2 regions of the Actinoplanes sp. NPDC051405 genome follow, and region 1 is predicted to be linked to the other one. Evidence: riboswitches for the same ligand, from Rfam matches in the RefSeq annotation. Region 1 holds a riboswitch; the other holds the start of a gene.

Region 1 (7,558 bases):
AGGCTGTCCCAGAGGCCGCCGACCGTGGCGGTCATCCAGTCGAAGCCGCCCCAGGTCCGGTAGGTCTCCGGCGGGTAGCCCTGGTACGACGCGGCCGACGGGTTGTTGTCGTAGAGGCCGCGCGCGCCGCCGCGGCCGTTCGGGGCGGGGATGCCGGCGGCCTGGTGGCCGGGGGCGCCTTCCATGCCGATGGCGATGGTCGGGTCGGCGTCGCGCCAGTTGCGGATCTCGTGCGGCGAGTCGATGCCGCGCCGCGACGGGTGGTTGGCCAGGAACAGCGCGCCCTCGACCTTGCGGGCGCGGACCTGCTCGCCGAGGAACTTGATGCCGGCGATCGCGGCGGCCTCGTTCTGCTCGGTGGTGTTGGTGGCCGGCAGCTGCGAGCCGTCGAAGGTCTGCTCGAACTGCTTGAGCACGCCGACCTCGTTGCGGCCCGGGTGCACGAAGACCGTGGCGTGCTCGGCGGCCGGGATGTTCCACTCCAGACCCTGGAAGGTCAGCAGGTCCGGCAGTTCCTCGCGGGTCTTGAGGATGTCGGGGTTGACCTTCTCCACGCCGATCTTGGCGTGTGCGTTGCTGCCGTGGTCGGTGATGACCAGCCAGTCGAGGCCGAACGCGCGGCCGTGCCCGGCCTGGTCGATGACCCGGTACTGGGCGTCGGAGCTGTACTGGGTGTGGATGTGGTGGTCACCCGCGAGCCAGCGGAACCCGCCCTTGGCGGTGCCGCCGCCGGCCGGGCCGTGCGAGTGCGGCAGCCCGGCGGCCGCGGCCGCCGACGGCGTGGCGAGCACCGACGCGGCCGCGCCGGCACCGAGCAGGCCCGCGCTGCGCAGAAAACCGCGGCGGGAGACGTCCGAGGGCGACAGCTCGCTGTCCGGGACGCTCAGATCAAGGGCCGGGGGTACGTCGGCAGCACCGCCGGCGTCGTGTGAGTGGTCGTGATCGTGGTGGTGATGGCCGTGACCCATGTCCCATGGCTCCCGAAGATCGACAAGGATGACCTGGCCAATCTCGCGGCCGCACCGCAACGCCGGATGGCGCCGGGGTGACCGGTGCGCGAACACGGGAGGGTTTCATGCACAGCCGCGCATCAAAAGGCGCGGGTGGGACGAACTACCGGTGCCGGACGACGGAGCCGGCCATCATGTCGTGCAGGGTGCGCGCGTCCGCCCGGAAGACCATGAGGGCGTCGGCGACGCCGAAGAGGCCGAGCGTGAGCATGTTGGGGATCCAGAACAGGAGTCCCTCGATGAGGAACTCGCGCAGGAACATCCGGCCCCAGCCGAACGCCTCGCCCGTGTTCGCGTCGGCGACCACGTGACCCAGCAGCTGCTTGCCGGGGGTCTGCCCGTCGCTCCAGGTGATCATCGACCAGATCAGCCAGCCGATCCCGAAGGTCACCACCATCAGCAGGAAGTCCAGCACCGCCGCCCCGAGCCGGCCGCCGGCGCTGACCGTCGCGAACGCGGGCCGGGTCCAGGCCACGGCCGGTCCGGGCGCGTAGACGGCCGGGGCGTGCTGGACCGGGGGAGCGTAGGGCTGCACGGCCCGGCCGGGCGGCGGGTAGTGGGCCGCGGCCGGCGCGTGCGGGGCCCGGAAATGCGGATCGGTCATGGGTCCACAGCGCCCTTCATCGACTACACAGCGTGGCGCCCGTGACGCTACGCGGCATCACCGCCGGTGGACAGTCAGTGGTCACCCGGCTGCGGTAGGTCACCCGGGCGGACTCGGCCACCCTCGCCGGTGGCGCGTCCCGACGTTCAGCCGATGATCGGCCGGAACAGTCCGAACAGGACGCTGGTGGTCAGGGCGGCGGCGGACACCAGCGTCGCGCCGATCATGAGGGCAGCGTCGGCGCGGCCGAAGGTCTGCCGGCGGGCGTACGTCCTGGGCGTGCCCGCGTCGAAGCCCCGCGCGTCCATCGCCACCGCCAGCCGCCCGCCCCGCCGAAGGGCCCCCACCAGCAGCGCGAACGCCGTCGACACGAACAGCCGCAGCTTGGCCACCGGGTTGCGCCCGGCGTCGATGCCCCGCGCGCGGCGGGCCAGGCTGAGCATCTGCCACTCCTCGCCGAGCAGCGGCACCAGCCGGAACGCGGCCAGCGCGCCGATCGCGAACCGGGCCGGCGCCCGCACGTTCTGCACCAGGGCATCGGCCAGGTCGGTGGGGTCGGTGGTGGCGAACACGATGATGCCCGGCAGCGCGATCGCGAAGACCCGCAGCACCATGCCCAGCGCGGTGACCAGCACCCCGGTGGTCACGTCGAACGGCCCGAGCGTCGCCACCGTGGCCCCGGTGCGCTCGGCCGCGAACAGCACCAGCGTGATCACGATGCCGCCGGCGGCGAGCACCAGCGGCCAGGCCCGCCGGAACAGCGTGCCGTAGCGCATCCCGAACAGCGGCAGCACCGCCAGCTCGACGGCCAGGGCGATGGTCGGGGTCAGCGGATCCAGGGTGGCGATCAGCGGGGCGCTGAACAACAGGGCGGCGGCGAGCTTGGCGACAGGGTTGCGCCGCGCGAGCGGTGCGGTGCTGGCCTCGAAGGTCGGCAGGGTGAGCGTCATGCGGCCCGTTCCAGGCGGTGGACGGAGCCGGCGAGGGCCGCCACGAAGTCGTCGTCGTGGGTCACCGCGACGATGCCGTGGCCGTCGTCGCGCAGCCGGGCCAGCAGGTCGACCAGCTCGATCCAGGTACGCCGGTCCTGGCCGAACGTCGGCTCGTCCAGCACCAGCAGCTGCGGCGCGGTGGCCAGGGCTGTCGCCACGCTCAGCCGCCGCGCTTCCCCACCGGAGAGCGTGTACGGGTTCGCGCCCGCCAGCTTCTCCAACCGCAGCCGTAGCAGCAGCTCGTCGACGACCCGGCGGACCTCGGCCTCCGGGCGCCCGATCCGGCGCGGGCCCAGCGCCAGCTCGTCGGCGACCCGGTGGGTGACGAACTGGTGCTCCGGATCCTGGAAGACCGAGCCGATCCTCGTGGTCAGCTCGGCCGCCCGCCACCGGTGCGGCGCCCCGCCCGGGACGGCGTCGATCGTGCCCGAGGTGGGCTTCAGCAGCCCGCCGAGCAGCAACGCCAACGTGGACTTGCCCGCGCCGTTGGGGCCGGTCACCGCCAGCACTTCGCGCTCGTGGGCGGTCAGCGTGGTGGGCGCGAGGCGGTTGCGCAGGGCGGCGGCTGTGGCGCGTACCAGAGGGGCACCCGGACCGGTGACGGCCCGGCGGGGGGCGACCGGGTGACCCGGCACCCAGACCCCCTCGTCCGCCAGCCGGTCGCCGTGCGCCGCGAAGACCGCGTCCGGCTGGCCGTCGGCCCGGACCCCGCCGCCCGGCTCCAGCACGACCACCCGGTCGACGAGCGTGAGCGCCTCCGCGACCCGGTGCTCGACGAGGATCAGCGTGGTGTCATCGCCCAGCGCGCGGGCGACCGCGGCCCGGATCAGCGCCGCCCCGGCCGGGTCGAGGTTGGCGGTCGGCTCGTCGAGCAGCAGCAGGCCGGGGCGCAAAGCGAGGGTGCCGGCCAGCGCCAGCCGTTGCTGCTCACCGCCGGACAACGCCGCGGTCGGCCGGTCCCGGCCGTAGCCGAAACCGACCCGGTGCAGCGCCTCGTCGACCCGCGGCCAGATCTCCCCGGCCGGTACACCGCGGTTCTCCAGCCCGAACGCCACGTCGTCGCCGCTGCGCGACATGACCAGCTGGGTCTGCGGGTCCTGGAAGACGATGCCGACCCGCTCGCGGGCCTTGCGCGGGTCGAGCCCGTCGATCTCGACCGTGCCCTCGGACTCGCCGGAGTCCTCGGGCAGCAGCCCGGCCAGCGCGGCCAGCAGCGTGGACTTGCCGGCCCCGGACGGCCCGAGCAGCAGCACCCGCTCGCCGTGCGCGACACGCAGGTCGACCCCGCGCACCGCCCACGCCTTACGACCGGCGTGCCGCCACCCGAACCCCCGCAGGACCAGCTCGCCCATGGTCAAACGGCGGCGCGTTCGCGACCGGAGGCGAAGCGGTCCAGCACGCCGGTCTGGGCCAGCGCCCGGACCAGCAGGATGCTGCCCAGACCGGCCACCAGCACCGCGCTGACCGCGGTGATGGCGATGTACGGCAGCCGCAACGTCGCCCACGACGTCCCGCCGTACCAGACGAAAGCGTCGTAGACGGACGCGGCGATCCCGGCCGCGGCCGCCGCCAGCGCCGCCACCGGCAGGTTCCACACCCGGTACGCGAACGCGGCGAAGACCAGCTCGGCCGCGGCCGCCTCGATCGGTCCCTGCAGCACCAGCGTCCAGCCCCAGCTGGTGCCGAGCGCGACGGACACCAGGGCGGCCAGAGTCAGCGTGTAGAAGGCCGCGCCCGGCTTGCGGATGACCAGGGCGCCCAGAACGGCCGGCACCAGCCAGACGCCGTACAGGATGGCCCGGCCGGGCAGCGGGATGGCGTCCGCCGGGCCGTTCCAGAGCAGGCCCCAGGCCCAGAAGATGACCCCGAACGCGACCGCGATGATCGAGGCGATGACGATGTCGATGGTGCGCCAACGGTGCTTCATGTGATGTGCCTCCCAGCTCGTACCGGGAGGAGACGCGACGCCGTGGCCGGGGACGTCTCCCGGACACGGCGCGGCTGGAGAAAGACCGAGCTCCCTGCGCTGGCATTACCCAGATCAGGTTCGAGGGTCTGCGGTGTCACCCGCACTCTCAGCGCTGTGCGCTCCCCTGTCGGATTGCATGTTTGTTTCGGTGCTTGTGTTTCGATGAACGCTAACACCGTACGGCTGTACGGGACAGCGTAGGAGGCGTCACATGCGGATCAAGGCCAGAGGTCTCACCTTCGACGTGTACGAGGGCGGCCCGGCCGACGGTGCACCCGTGCTCCTGCTGCACGGTTTCCCGCAGGACCATCGTGAGTTCGACCTGATCCTGCCCCGGCTGCACGCGGCCGGGCTGCGCACGTACGCCCTCGACCAGCGCGGCTACTCACCCGGCGCGCGCCCTCCCGCGGTCGCCGACTACCGCCTCGACGAGCCGACCGCCGACGCGGTCGCGGTGCTGGACGAGCTCGGGGTCGCCCGGGCGCACGTCATCGGCCACGACTGGGGCGCGCAGGTGGGCTGGTTGCTCGCCGACCGGCACCCCGACCGGGTCAGCACCCTGACCGCGGTGTCGGTGCCGCACCCGCGCGGCCTCGGCGTCGCCCTGCACAACCAGCCGTCGCAGAAGCTGCGCTTCGCCTACATGGGGGTGTTCCGGTCGCGGGTCGCGGAGCGGCTGCTGCTCGGCGCCGGCGGTACGGCGCTGCGGCAGATGATGCGCCCGATCGGGGCCCGGGCCGGCCTCTACGCCACGGCCATGCGCGAGCCGGGCCGGCTCACCGGTGCGCTGAACTGGTACCGCGCCCTGTCCAGTGGTCAGCTCGCCAAGGTCGGCAAGGTCACCGTGCCGACCACGTACGTGTGGAGCGACGGCGATCCGGTCGTCGGCAAGCCGGCCGCGCTGGCCACCGCCACCTGGGTGGAGGCCGACTACCGGTTGGTGACGTTGCGCGGGATCGGCCACTGGATCCCGGAGGAGGCGCCGCGCGCGCTGGCGGACGTGGCGCTGGCCCGCATCGGCGTTTGACGCCGTTCACGTCCGGGCAACCATCCGTCCACCGAGAAGGAGGTTCGATGGCCGCCGAGAAGCGACGGAGCAAGCACGAGACCGAGAAGCAGCGCTGGGACCGCAATTTCGCCGACCTGCTGCAGGAGCTGCGCGTGGCTCAGACGGGCGTGCAGATCCTCTTCGCGTTCCTGCTGACTCTGCCCTTCAGCAACGGCTTCCCGAAGACGACGGACTTCCAGAAGGACACCTACATCGTCGCGTTGCTGTCAGCCGCGGCGGCCACCGCGATGATCATCTCTCCGGTGGCGTTCCACCGGGCGTTGTTCCGCCAGGGCCGCAAGCCCGAGCTGGTCCGCTATGCGCACAAGATGGCCACCGGCGGCCTGGCGTTCATGCTGATCTCGATGGTCAGCAGCGTGCTGCTGATCACCGACTTCCTGACCAACATCTGGGTCGCGCTGATCCTGACCGGCATCGCCGCGCTCTTCTTCCTGACCTTCTGGGCCGCCGTCCCGTGGGCCCGCCGCAACTGGGTCGACGATGACGACGAGGAGGAGGACGAGGAGTTCGCCGAGGACGCCGCCGAACCTAATGAGACTTCGCGGGCTTGAGCCCGAGGTCCTTGAGCTCGAGCGCGGCCAGCGCCTGCACCGCGGCGGCGTCGCCGTTGCGCCAGGACTGGGCGATGTCCGGGCCCAGCTTGGCCAGCTCGTTCAGCGGCCGGCTGGCCAGGGCCCGCAACGCCAGCAGGTCCTGACCGGCCGGCTCTGAGCGCACCTGGGCGGCCACCGCGGCGCGGCGCATCCAGCGCAGCCGCTTCGGCAGCCACAGGAAGAGCACCAGCGCCAGCGGGACGGCGATGATCAGCAGGGCCATGGTCAGCGCCAGATTGTCGACGACTTCCTGCTGCTGGCGACCGGCCTCGGCGATCGACTTCGCGGCGTCGGCGGCGCTGTTGAACGGCGCGGTGAGGTCGTCGCCGACCAGCGGCACCCGGCCCACCTTGCCGCCGATGTCGCCGAGGTTGCCGGCGATCCCGGTGCCCGCCTCCTGCAGTTTCTGCCCTGGCACGCCGAGTTTCTCGACCATGTCGTTGATCCAGAGGCCGGCCCGGATCCAGGCGTAGACCCAGAACACGACCAGGAGATCGGTCAGCAGCTGGCGGACGGCGATGGGCAGCCGGTCGGCGTACATCTTCACGCGCGACAGCGTCCCACGCGCGGGCTAGGAACGCTTCGCCGCGCACTCCGGGCACGTACCGAAGATCTCCATGGTGTGCGAGACGTCGACGAAGCCGTGCCGGCCGGCGACCTTGTCCGCCCAGGTCTCCACCGCCGGGCCCTCCACCTCGACGGCCCGCCCGCAGGACCGGCAGACCAGATGGTGGTGGTGGCCCTGGCTGCACCGGCGGTAGAGGTGCTCGCCGCCGGGCGGGCGCATCACGTCGATCTCGCCGGCGTCGGCCAGACCCTGCAACGTGCGGTAGACCGTGGTCAGGCCGACCCGTTCGCCGCGCTCACGCAGGATGGCGTGCAGCTCCTGGGCGCTGTTGAAGCCCTCGGCATCCGCGAGAACGGCGCTGACCGCACTGCGCTGCTTGGTGTTGCGGACAACAACGCTGTCCTCCGTCATGAGACCTCCCTCGCATGGCTGACGGCATCGGCGACGATGTGGGCGACGTGTTCGTCCACGAGTGAGTATGCGATCTCGCGGCCCCGCCGTGCACCCCGCACCACGCCGGCGCCGCGCAACACCCGCAGGTGCTGCGAGACCAGCGGCTGCGGCGCGCCCAGCTTCTCCACCAGCTCGTGCACGCAGCGTTCGCCGGCGCCGAGCTCCGCGACGATCGCCACCCGGATCGGCGCGGACAGCGCGCGCAGCAGCTCGCCGGCCGCCTCGTACGCCTCGTAGCCGCTCGTCGGCACAGGTGCCACGTTACTGCTCATCGGGCCTCCGCCTGCAGCACGACCTCGG
Region 2 (7,558 bases), on a different contig from region 1:
CCGCGTACTCCTTGAGCTCCTGGGTGATCTTCATGGAGCAGAACTTGGGGCCGCACATCGAGCAGAAGTGGGCCGTCTTCGCCGGCGCCGCCGGCAGGGTCGCATCGTGGTACGCGCGCGCGGTCTCCGGGTCGAGGGCCAGGTTGAACTGGTCCTCCCAGCGGAACTCGAACCGGGCCTTGCTCAGCGCGTCGTCCCAGTCCTGCGCGCCCGGGTGCCCCTTGGCCAGGTCGGCGGCGTGCGCGGCGATCTTGTACGCGATCACCCCGGCCTTCACGTCGTCCCGGTCGGGCAGGCCGAGGTGTTCCTTGGGCGTGACGTAACAGAGCATCGCGGTGCCGAACATGCCGATCATCGCCGCGCCGATGGCCGAGGTGATGTGGTCGTACGCGGGCGCGATGTCGGTCGTCAGCGGGCCGAGCGTGTAGAACGGCGCCCCGCCGCACAGCTCCTGCTGCAGGTCGACGTTCTCCTTGATCTTGTGCATGGGCACGTGTCCCGGTCCCTCGATCATCACCTGCACTCCGTGCTCCCAGGCGACGTGGGTCAGCTCCCCGAGCGTGCGCAACTCGGCGAACTGGGCCGCGTCGTTGGCGTCGGCGATGGACCCGGGCCGCAGCCCGTCACCGAGCGAGAAGGTGATGTCGTAGCGCGCGAGGATCTCGCAGAGCTCGGCGAAGTTGGTGTAGAGGAAGTTCTCGGTGTGGTGGGCCAGGCACCAGGCCGCCATGATCGAGCCGCCGCGCGACACGATGCCGGTGACCCGGTCCACCGCCAGCGGCACGTACGGCAGCAGCACCCCGGCGTGCACGGTCATGTAGTCGACGCCCTGCTCGGCCTGCTCGATGACGGTCTCCCGGAACACCTCCCAGGAGAGCTTCACCGGGTCGCCGTCCACCTTCTCCAGGGCCTGGTAGATCGGGACCGTGCCGATCGGCACCGCGGAGTTGCGCACGATCGCCTCTCGGGTCTCGTGGATGCGCTTGCCGGTGGACAGGTCCATGACGGTGTCGGCGCCCCACCGGGTGGCCCAGGTGAGTTTCTCGACCTCCTCGGCCACGGACGAGGTCACCGCGGACGTACCGATGTTGGCGTTGATCTTCACCAGGAAGCGCGACCCGATGATCATCGGCTCGATCTCCGGGTGGTTGACGTTGGCCGGCAGCACCGCTCGCCCGGCCGCGATCTCCTCCCGGACGACCTCGGGCTCGACGTTCTCCCGGATCGCGACGAACTCCATCTCCGGCGTGACGATCCCGGCCCGGGCGTACGCGAGCTGGGTGGGCCGGGTGCCGGCCAGCGGCGTGCCCGGACCGGCCACCGGCGCCACGTCACCGCGCTCGGCGATCCACGGCCCGCGCAGTGGCGGCAGGCCGACCTCCGGGTCACTGCCGGGGCCGGACGTGTCGTAGAGCCGGACCGGCGGGTTGTCCCCGGTCAGGTCGATCTCGGCGAACGGCACCTGAAGGTCCGGACGGGAGCCCTCGACGTACACCTTGCGCCTCATGGTTCCTCCTATATAGGGGCAAACAGGGCGGCATTCGGCAGCACGGAACCGCCGATCGCCGATACAGCCGGTCAGTCGTTCCTCAGTGGGAGAAGCCGAAATGGTCCAGGGGGCCCGGTCCCGCGCCGAGCTTCCAGTCGCGGGAGCCGGCCAGCGCCCGCCCCACGTAGTCCTTCGCGGCGCGCACGGCCACCGGCAACGGGTCGCCCTGGGCCAGCCGCACCGCGATCGCCGACGAGAAAGTGCACCCCGAGCCGTGGTTGTTGCCGCTGGGCACCGGGTCACCGTCGAGCACGGTGGTCACCCCGTCCGCGTGCAGCACGTCCACGGCGGATTCACTGCCGGTGACCACGACGGCGCCCGGACCGCGGGCCGCCAGCTCGGCGGCCGCGTCGGCCGCCTCGGCCACCGTCGTCACCCGGTGACCGACCAGAGCGCCGGCTTCCTGCCGGTTCGGCGTCAGGACGCAGCGGTACGGCAGCAGCGGCGTGACCGCGTCCACTCCGGACAGCCGGCTCCCGCTGGTGGCCACGAGCACCGGATCAACAACGAGGTTCGGCAGCTCACCGACCCGGGACGCGATGAGCTCAGCCACCGCGGCGTCCCCGATCATGCCCACCTTGACCGCATCGGGCGCCAGATCCCCGAGCACCGCGTCCAGCTGAGCCGCCACCACGTCCACCGGCACCGGGTGGATGGCCGTAACGCCGAGCGTGTTCTGCGCGGTGACCGCCGTCAGCACAGAAACGCCATAAACCCCGAGCGCGGCGAACGTCTTGAGGTCGGCCTGAATCCCGGCCCCACCCCCGCTGTCCGACCCGGCGATGGTCAACACCACCCGCGGCGTCACGCCCACACCCCCGCCCCGGCCTGCGACCCGCTCCCGCCCGTCGTGCCCGCGCTTCCGCCGGCGTTGGGCGTCATGCCCGCTGTCCAATCACTGCTCATGCCCCGGCCTTGAGCGACATCCCGGTCCGGTGTCCCGCCCTCGCCGTGGCCGGCGCTTCGTCCGAAGCCGCGTCGCGCCTCCACCGCCTCCGCGAAGGCCCGCGCCAGGGTCCGGGTCACCGATTCGGGGTCGCCCGCGCCCATCACCACACCCAGCACCGCGATCCCGCTCGCCCCGGCAGCCGCGCAAGCGGCCGCGCGCTGCGCCGAGTGCACCCCGCCGAGAGCCAGCCACGGCATCCCACCGGCCAGTGCCGCCGCCCGGTCCGGCCTCAGCGCGGGCCCATACCCAGGCTTGGTGGGCGTGGGGTACACCGGCGACAACGTCACGTAGTCCGCAGTAGACAGCTCCGGCGCCCCATGACAGGAACGGCCGACCAGGCCGACACCCGGCGGCACGGGGTCGGTGGCCGACAGGTGCACGGCGTCGCCGCCGAGCGGATCAGGGCCCGCGATCACGAGTCGTCCCACCGGAACCACCGCGCGCAGACTCTCCGCGAGGGCGTACCTTTCGGCGTACCCCAGATCTTTGTCGCGCAGGATGACCCACTCGGCGCCGCCGCGGACCGCGGCCGCGACCACCTCGACGAGCGGCCGCGCCGCGAGCCGGCGGTCGGTGAGCACGACGATGCCGGACGGGATCACCATGCCGGCCGCCCCTCGTCCGATGTGGACGCCAGCGCGTGGTAGCGCTTGGGGATCCGGCCGGCGCCGAAGGCCAGCCGCCCGGCCTCGACGGCGTGCCGCATCGCCGCGGCCATCCGCGCCGGATCGACGGCCCGGGTGACAGCACTGGCGATCAGTACGGCGTCACAGCCCAGCTCCATGGCCAGCGCCGCATCCGAGGCAGTGCCGATGCCCGCGTCCAGCACCACCGGCACGTCCACGCTGTCGCGGATGAGCCGGATATAATGGGGGTTGGAGATGCCCAGTCCCGACCCGATCGGCGCCCCGGCCGGCATCACCGCCGCACACCCGACGTCGGCGAGCCGGCGCGCGAGGATGGGGTCGTCGCTCGTGTACGGCAACACCTGGAACCCGTCCGCGACCAGTGTCTCGGCCGCCCGCAACAGCTCGACGCCGTCCGGCAGCAGGGTCCGTTCGTCCCCGATGACCTCCAGCTTCACCAGATCCGTCTCGAACGCGTCGCGGGCCAGGTGGGCGGCCTTCACGGCGTCGGTCGCGGTGTAGCAGCCGGCCGTGTTGGGCAGGATGCGCATGCCCAGCCGGTCGAGCATCGGCAGCAGGCCGGGACCCGCGGCGTCGACCCGGCGCAGCGCGACGGTGACCAGTTCGGTGCCCGAGGCGACGATCGCCGCCTCGAGTGCGGCGAGGCTCTCCGCGCCGCCGGTGCCCAGGATCAGCCGGGATTCGCCGAACATCTCAGCCTCCCTGCGCCGCGGTGAGAACCTCGACCCGGTCGCCGTCCCGCAGTCGGGCGGCGGGCCACGACGACCGCGGCACGACCTCCCCGTTGACGGCGACCGCGACGCCGCGCCGGGCAGTGGTCAGTTGGTCGACCAGCCCTTCGACGCTGACCACATCGACGTCGCGGGCGGCGCCGTTGACGATGACCTTCATCCGAACCTCCCCGGTGCGAACGCGTCCAGCAGTGGCGCCGACTTCCCGGTCGCCACCAGTTCGGCGATCAGATCGGCGGTGACCGGGGCGAGCAGCACCCCGTTGCGGTGGTGCCCGGCGGCGACGACCACGCCCTTGCCGTACGCGCCGAGCAACGGCGCGTTGTCGGGGGTGGCCGGCCGGTGCCGGACGAGCGTCTCGACCAGCTCGCACTCACCGAGGTCGGGCACGAGATCGGTGGCGGCGCGCAGCAGGTCGAGCACCTGCCCGGCGGTCACCGTGGCGTCCACCCGTTCCTCCTGGGTGGCGCCGACGACCACCTCACCGTCGGCGCGCGGCACGAGGTAGACGTGCCGCCCGTCGGCCCAGCCGCTGACCACGTGCCGCAGCAGTCCGGGCTCGCCGCGCAGCCGCAGTACCAGGCCTTTCACCGGCCGTACGGGTAGCCCGGTCAGTGCCGCCGTCCCGGATCCCGCCGCGACCACCACGGGTCGCGGGGCCGGGAGGTCCGCTACCCGTTCGCGCACGATCGCCGGTCCGAGGGCGGCCCGCAGCGCCGCGACAACCCGCCGCGGATCAACCTGCCGGTCGTCGGGAGCATGGGCACCGCCGCGCAGTCGTGGTGACAGCGCCGGTTCCAGCTCGCGGATGGCGCTGGGCAGCAGTGGACTCACCCCGAGGCCGTGCTCACGGCGGTACTCCCACAGCCGTCGCGCCTCGGCGAGGTCGTCGGCGGTGAGGGCGACGCTCAGGGTGCCGACCGTGTCGTAGCCGACGTCGATGCCGGTCTCGCGCCGCAGCTCAGCGGCGAAGTCCGGCCACCGCGCGGCGGAGTCGACCATAAGCTCGGTCAGCGCTTCCTGGCCGAACCCCGCCTCACCGGCCGGGGCCAGCATGCCGGCGGCCGCGTACCAGGCGCCGTCGTCGCCACCGCTGTCGTGCACGGTCACCGTCAGCCCGCGCTGCACGCACCGCCACGCGATCGAAAGCCCGATGATGCCGCCGCCGATGACCACGACATCGGTGCTGCTCATGCCAGCGCCCGCAGCAGATCCTCGGTCGCCCGGCCCGGGTCGGCCGCCGCCGCGACGGCGCCGACCACCGCGACCGCGGCGGCTCCGGCGCCGACCAGCGACCGCGCGTTGCCGGCGGTCACTCCCCCGATGGCGACGATGGGTGTGTCCGGTACGGCCGCAGCAACGGTCCCCACCGCGGCCGGCCCGAGCGGAGTCGGCAATCCGGTCTTCGTGGTGGTGGCGAAGACGGGACCGACACCGAGATACGACGCGCCGGCCCGCCGCGCTGCCCGGGCCGCAGCGACATCCCGGCAGGTCGCGCCCAGCACGCCCACGGGCCCGAGTACCTTGCGGGCCACCGCGACCGGCAGATCGGCGGCACCCACGTGCCCACCGTCCGCGCCGACCGCGAGGGCCACGTGTAACCGGTCGTTGACCAGGCATAACACGCCATGCGGGCGGCACAGCTCCAGGACGGCGTCGGCCAGGTCGTACGCGTCCCGGTCGCTGACGTCGTCCTCGACCCGGACCTGGATCGCCAGGCGCTGACACGCGTCCAGCCGCCGGGCGGCAGCGATGGCGGCGGCCACGACGACCAACGGCTGCCGGCCGTGCCGGGCGTCCGTGATGACGTGCAGGTGCGGAAAGGCAGGGCCCACAACACACTCCTCCCTGCGCCGGCATGACCCGGATCAGGTTCGACGGTCGGGGGCCGCGACAGCCCCCCTCTCAGCCCGGTGCACCGGACTCCCGTGGGGTTGGTTCCGAGCAGACGGTAACCCGCGTCCCCCCGCCCGTAAACCCCCACATCCCTCCACTGTGGGTGTTCGCGTCGTCGCTCAGTGCCCGCACGCTGCGGTGATGGGCACCCGAAATTTCGCTTCCGCCGAGCCTCACGGGTGGGCAGGATCACGGTCGTGACCGTCGATACGCGAAGTGAACCGCCGCAGGTGGCGGACGAGCGCGCCACTCTGACCGGCTTCCTCCAGCGTCAGCGCGACACCCTCGCGATGAAGTGCGCCGGGCTGACACCGGACCAGCTCCGCGAGCGGGCCGTCGCGCCGTCCGGCCTCTCCCTGCTCGGCCTGGTGCGGCACCTCACGCAGGTCGAGCGCAGCTGGTTCCGGACCGTGGTGAACGGCGAGGACTGCGCGCCGCTCTGGGCACGCCCCGGGTCCGGCGCCGTGGATTTCGACGCCACCGACGCCGACCCCGAGGAGACGTTCGCGGCCTGGCGGGCGGAATGTGTCCACTCGCGGTCCATCGTGGACGCCGCCGGATCACTCGACGACGTGGGCCACCACGGCGAGGACGCGTTCTCGTTGCGCTACGTCCTCACTCACATGATCGAGGAGTACGCGCGCCACAACGGCCACGCCGACCTGCTCCGCGAACGCCTCGACGGCGCCACCGGCGAATAGCCGCTAGCGGACGTCCCAGACCGGCTCCGGAGTCTCCACGACCTCACCGTCGCTCTGGAAGAGGATGAAACGGTCGAAGCCGCGGGTGAACCAGCGGTCGTGGGTCACCGCGATCACCGTGCCCTCGAACGCCTGCAGTCCCTCCTCCAGCGCCTCGGCCGACGCCAGGTCCAGGTTGTCCGTGGGCTCGTCGAGCAGCAGCACAGTCGCGCCGGACAGCTCCAGCAGCAGCACCAGGAAACGCGCCTGCTGGCCGCCGGACAGCGTGCCGAAGAGCTGATCGCCCTGGGCCGCCAGCTCGTAACGGTTCAGGGCCTTCATGGCACCCGCCCGGTCCATCCCGGAACGGTGGTCGTCACCCCGCCAGAGAATCTCCACCAGGGTGCGTTTCAGCAGCTCCGGCCGGTCATGCGTCTGCGAGAAGTGACCAGGGCGGACCCGGGCGCCGAGCCTCGCGACACCGTTGTGCGCCACGTGGGCCAGCGGTGCCCCGTCGACCGGCTTGTTGTCCACGTCAGGCGCGGTGCCGCCGGCCGCGAGCAGCCGCAGGAAGTGCGACTTGCCCGTGCCGTTGGCGCCCAGCACCGCGACCCGGTCGCCGTACCAGATCTCCAGGTCGAACGGGAACGTCAGATTCTCCAGCTCGAGCCCGGTGCACATCACCGCGCGTTTTCCCGTACGCCCGCCGCGCAGGTTCATCCGCAGCGACTGCTCCTTGGGCGGCAACGGCGGTGGCCCGGCCTCCTCGAACTTGCGCAACCGCGTCTGCGCCGCCTGATACCGCGACGCCAGCCCGTCGTTGTACGCCGCCTTGTTCTTCAGCGTGAAGACCAGCTCACGCAGCTTCTCGTGCTCCTCGTCCCAGCGCCGGCGCAGCTCCAGCAACCGTTCGTGGCGGTCGGAACGGGCCTCGTGCCACGACGCGAAGCCACCGGGATGCGTCCACGCGCTGCCACCCTCGACGGCCACCACCCGGCTCGCCGTCTGGGCCAGCAGCTCCCGGTCGTGCGAGACGTAGAGCACTGACTTCGACGACTCCTTGAGCCGCGCCTCGAGCCAGCGTTTGCCGGGCACGTCGAGGAAGT

What was found. Region 1 has a riboswitch for thiamine pyrophosphate ahead of ACZ6S4_RS42525 (ECF transporter S component). Riboswitches for the same ligand answer to the same signal wherever they lie in the genome.
Region 2: another riboswitch for thiamine pyrophosphate. It lies ahead of thiE (thiamine phosphate synthase); the one in region 1 lies ahead of ACZ6S4_RS42525 (ECF transporter S component).

The regions. Positions count from the first base shown of each region.
Region 1 covers NZ_JBVJIR010000032.1:30,305-37,862, forward strand. The annotation lists gene ACZ6S4_RS42505 (CehA/McbA family metallohydrolase domain-containing protein) at 1-968, opposite strand, end outside; gene ACZ6S4_RS42510 (RDD family protein) at 1,114-1,614, opposite strand; gene ACZ6S4_RS42515 (energy-coupling factor transporter transmembrane component T family protein) at 1,761-2,564, opposite strand; gene ACZ6S4_RS42520 (ABC transporter ATP-binding protein) at 2,561-3,958, opposite strand; gene ACZ6S4_RS42525 (ECF transporter S component) at 3,961-4,533, opposite strand; TPP riboswitch at 4,607-4,711, opposite strand; gene ACZ6S4_RS42530 (alpha/beta fold hydrolase) at 4,787-5,602, shown strand; gene ACZ6S4_RS42535 (DUF6328 family protein) at 5,650-6,195, shown strand; gene ACZ6S4_RS42540 (hypothetical protein) at 6,173-6,778, opposite strand; gene ACZ6S4_RS42545 (Fur family transcriptional regulator) at 6,809-7,216, opposite strand; gene ACZ6S4_RS42550 (ArsR/SmtB family transcription factor) at 7,213-7,530, opposite strand; gene ACZ6S4_RS42555 (metal ABC transporter permease) at 7,527-7,558, opposite strand, start outside.
Region 2 covers NZ_JBVJIR010000023.1:5,546-13,103, reverse strand. The annotation lists gene thiC (phosphomethylpyrimidine synthase ThiC) at 1-1,507, opposite strand, end outside; gene thiD (bifunctional hydroxymethylpyrimidine kinase/phosphomethylpyrimidine kinase) at 1,590-2,357, opposite strand; partial or broken gene ACZ6S4_RS37785 (thiamine phosphate synthase) at 2,480-3,103, opposite strand; gene ACZ6S4_RS37780 (thiazole synthase) at 3,097-3,837, opposite strand; gene thiS (sulfur carrier protein ThiS) at 3,839-4,036, opposite strand; gene thiO (glycine oxidase ThiO) at 4,033-5,070, opposite strand; gene thiE (thiamine phosphate synthase) at 5,067-5,690, opposite strand; TPP riboswitch at 5,705-5,816, opposite strand; gene ACZ6S4_RS37760 (DinB family protein) at 5,961-6,473, shown strand; gene ACZ6S4_RS37755 (ABC-F family ATP-binding cassette domain-containing protein) at 6,477-7,558, opposite strand, start outside.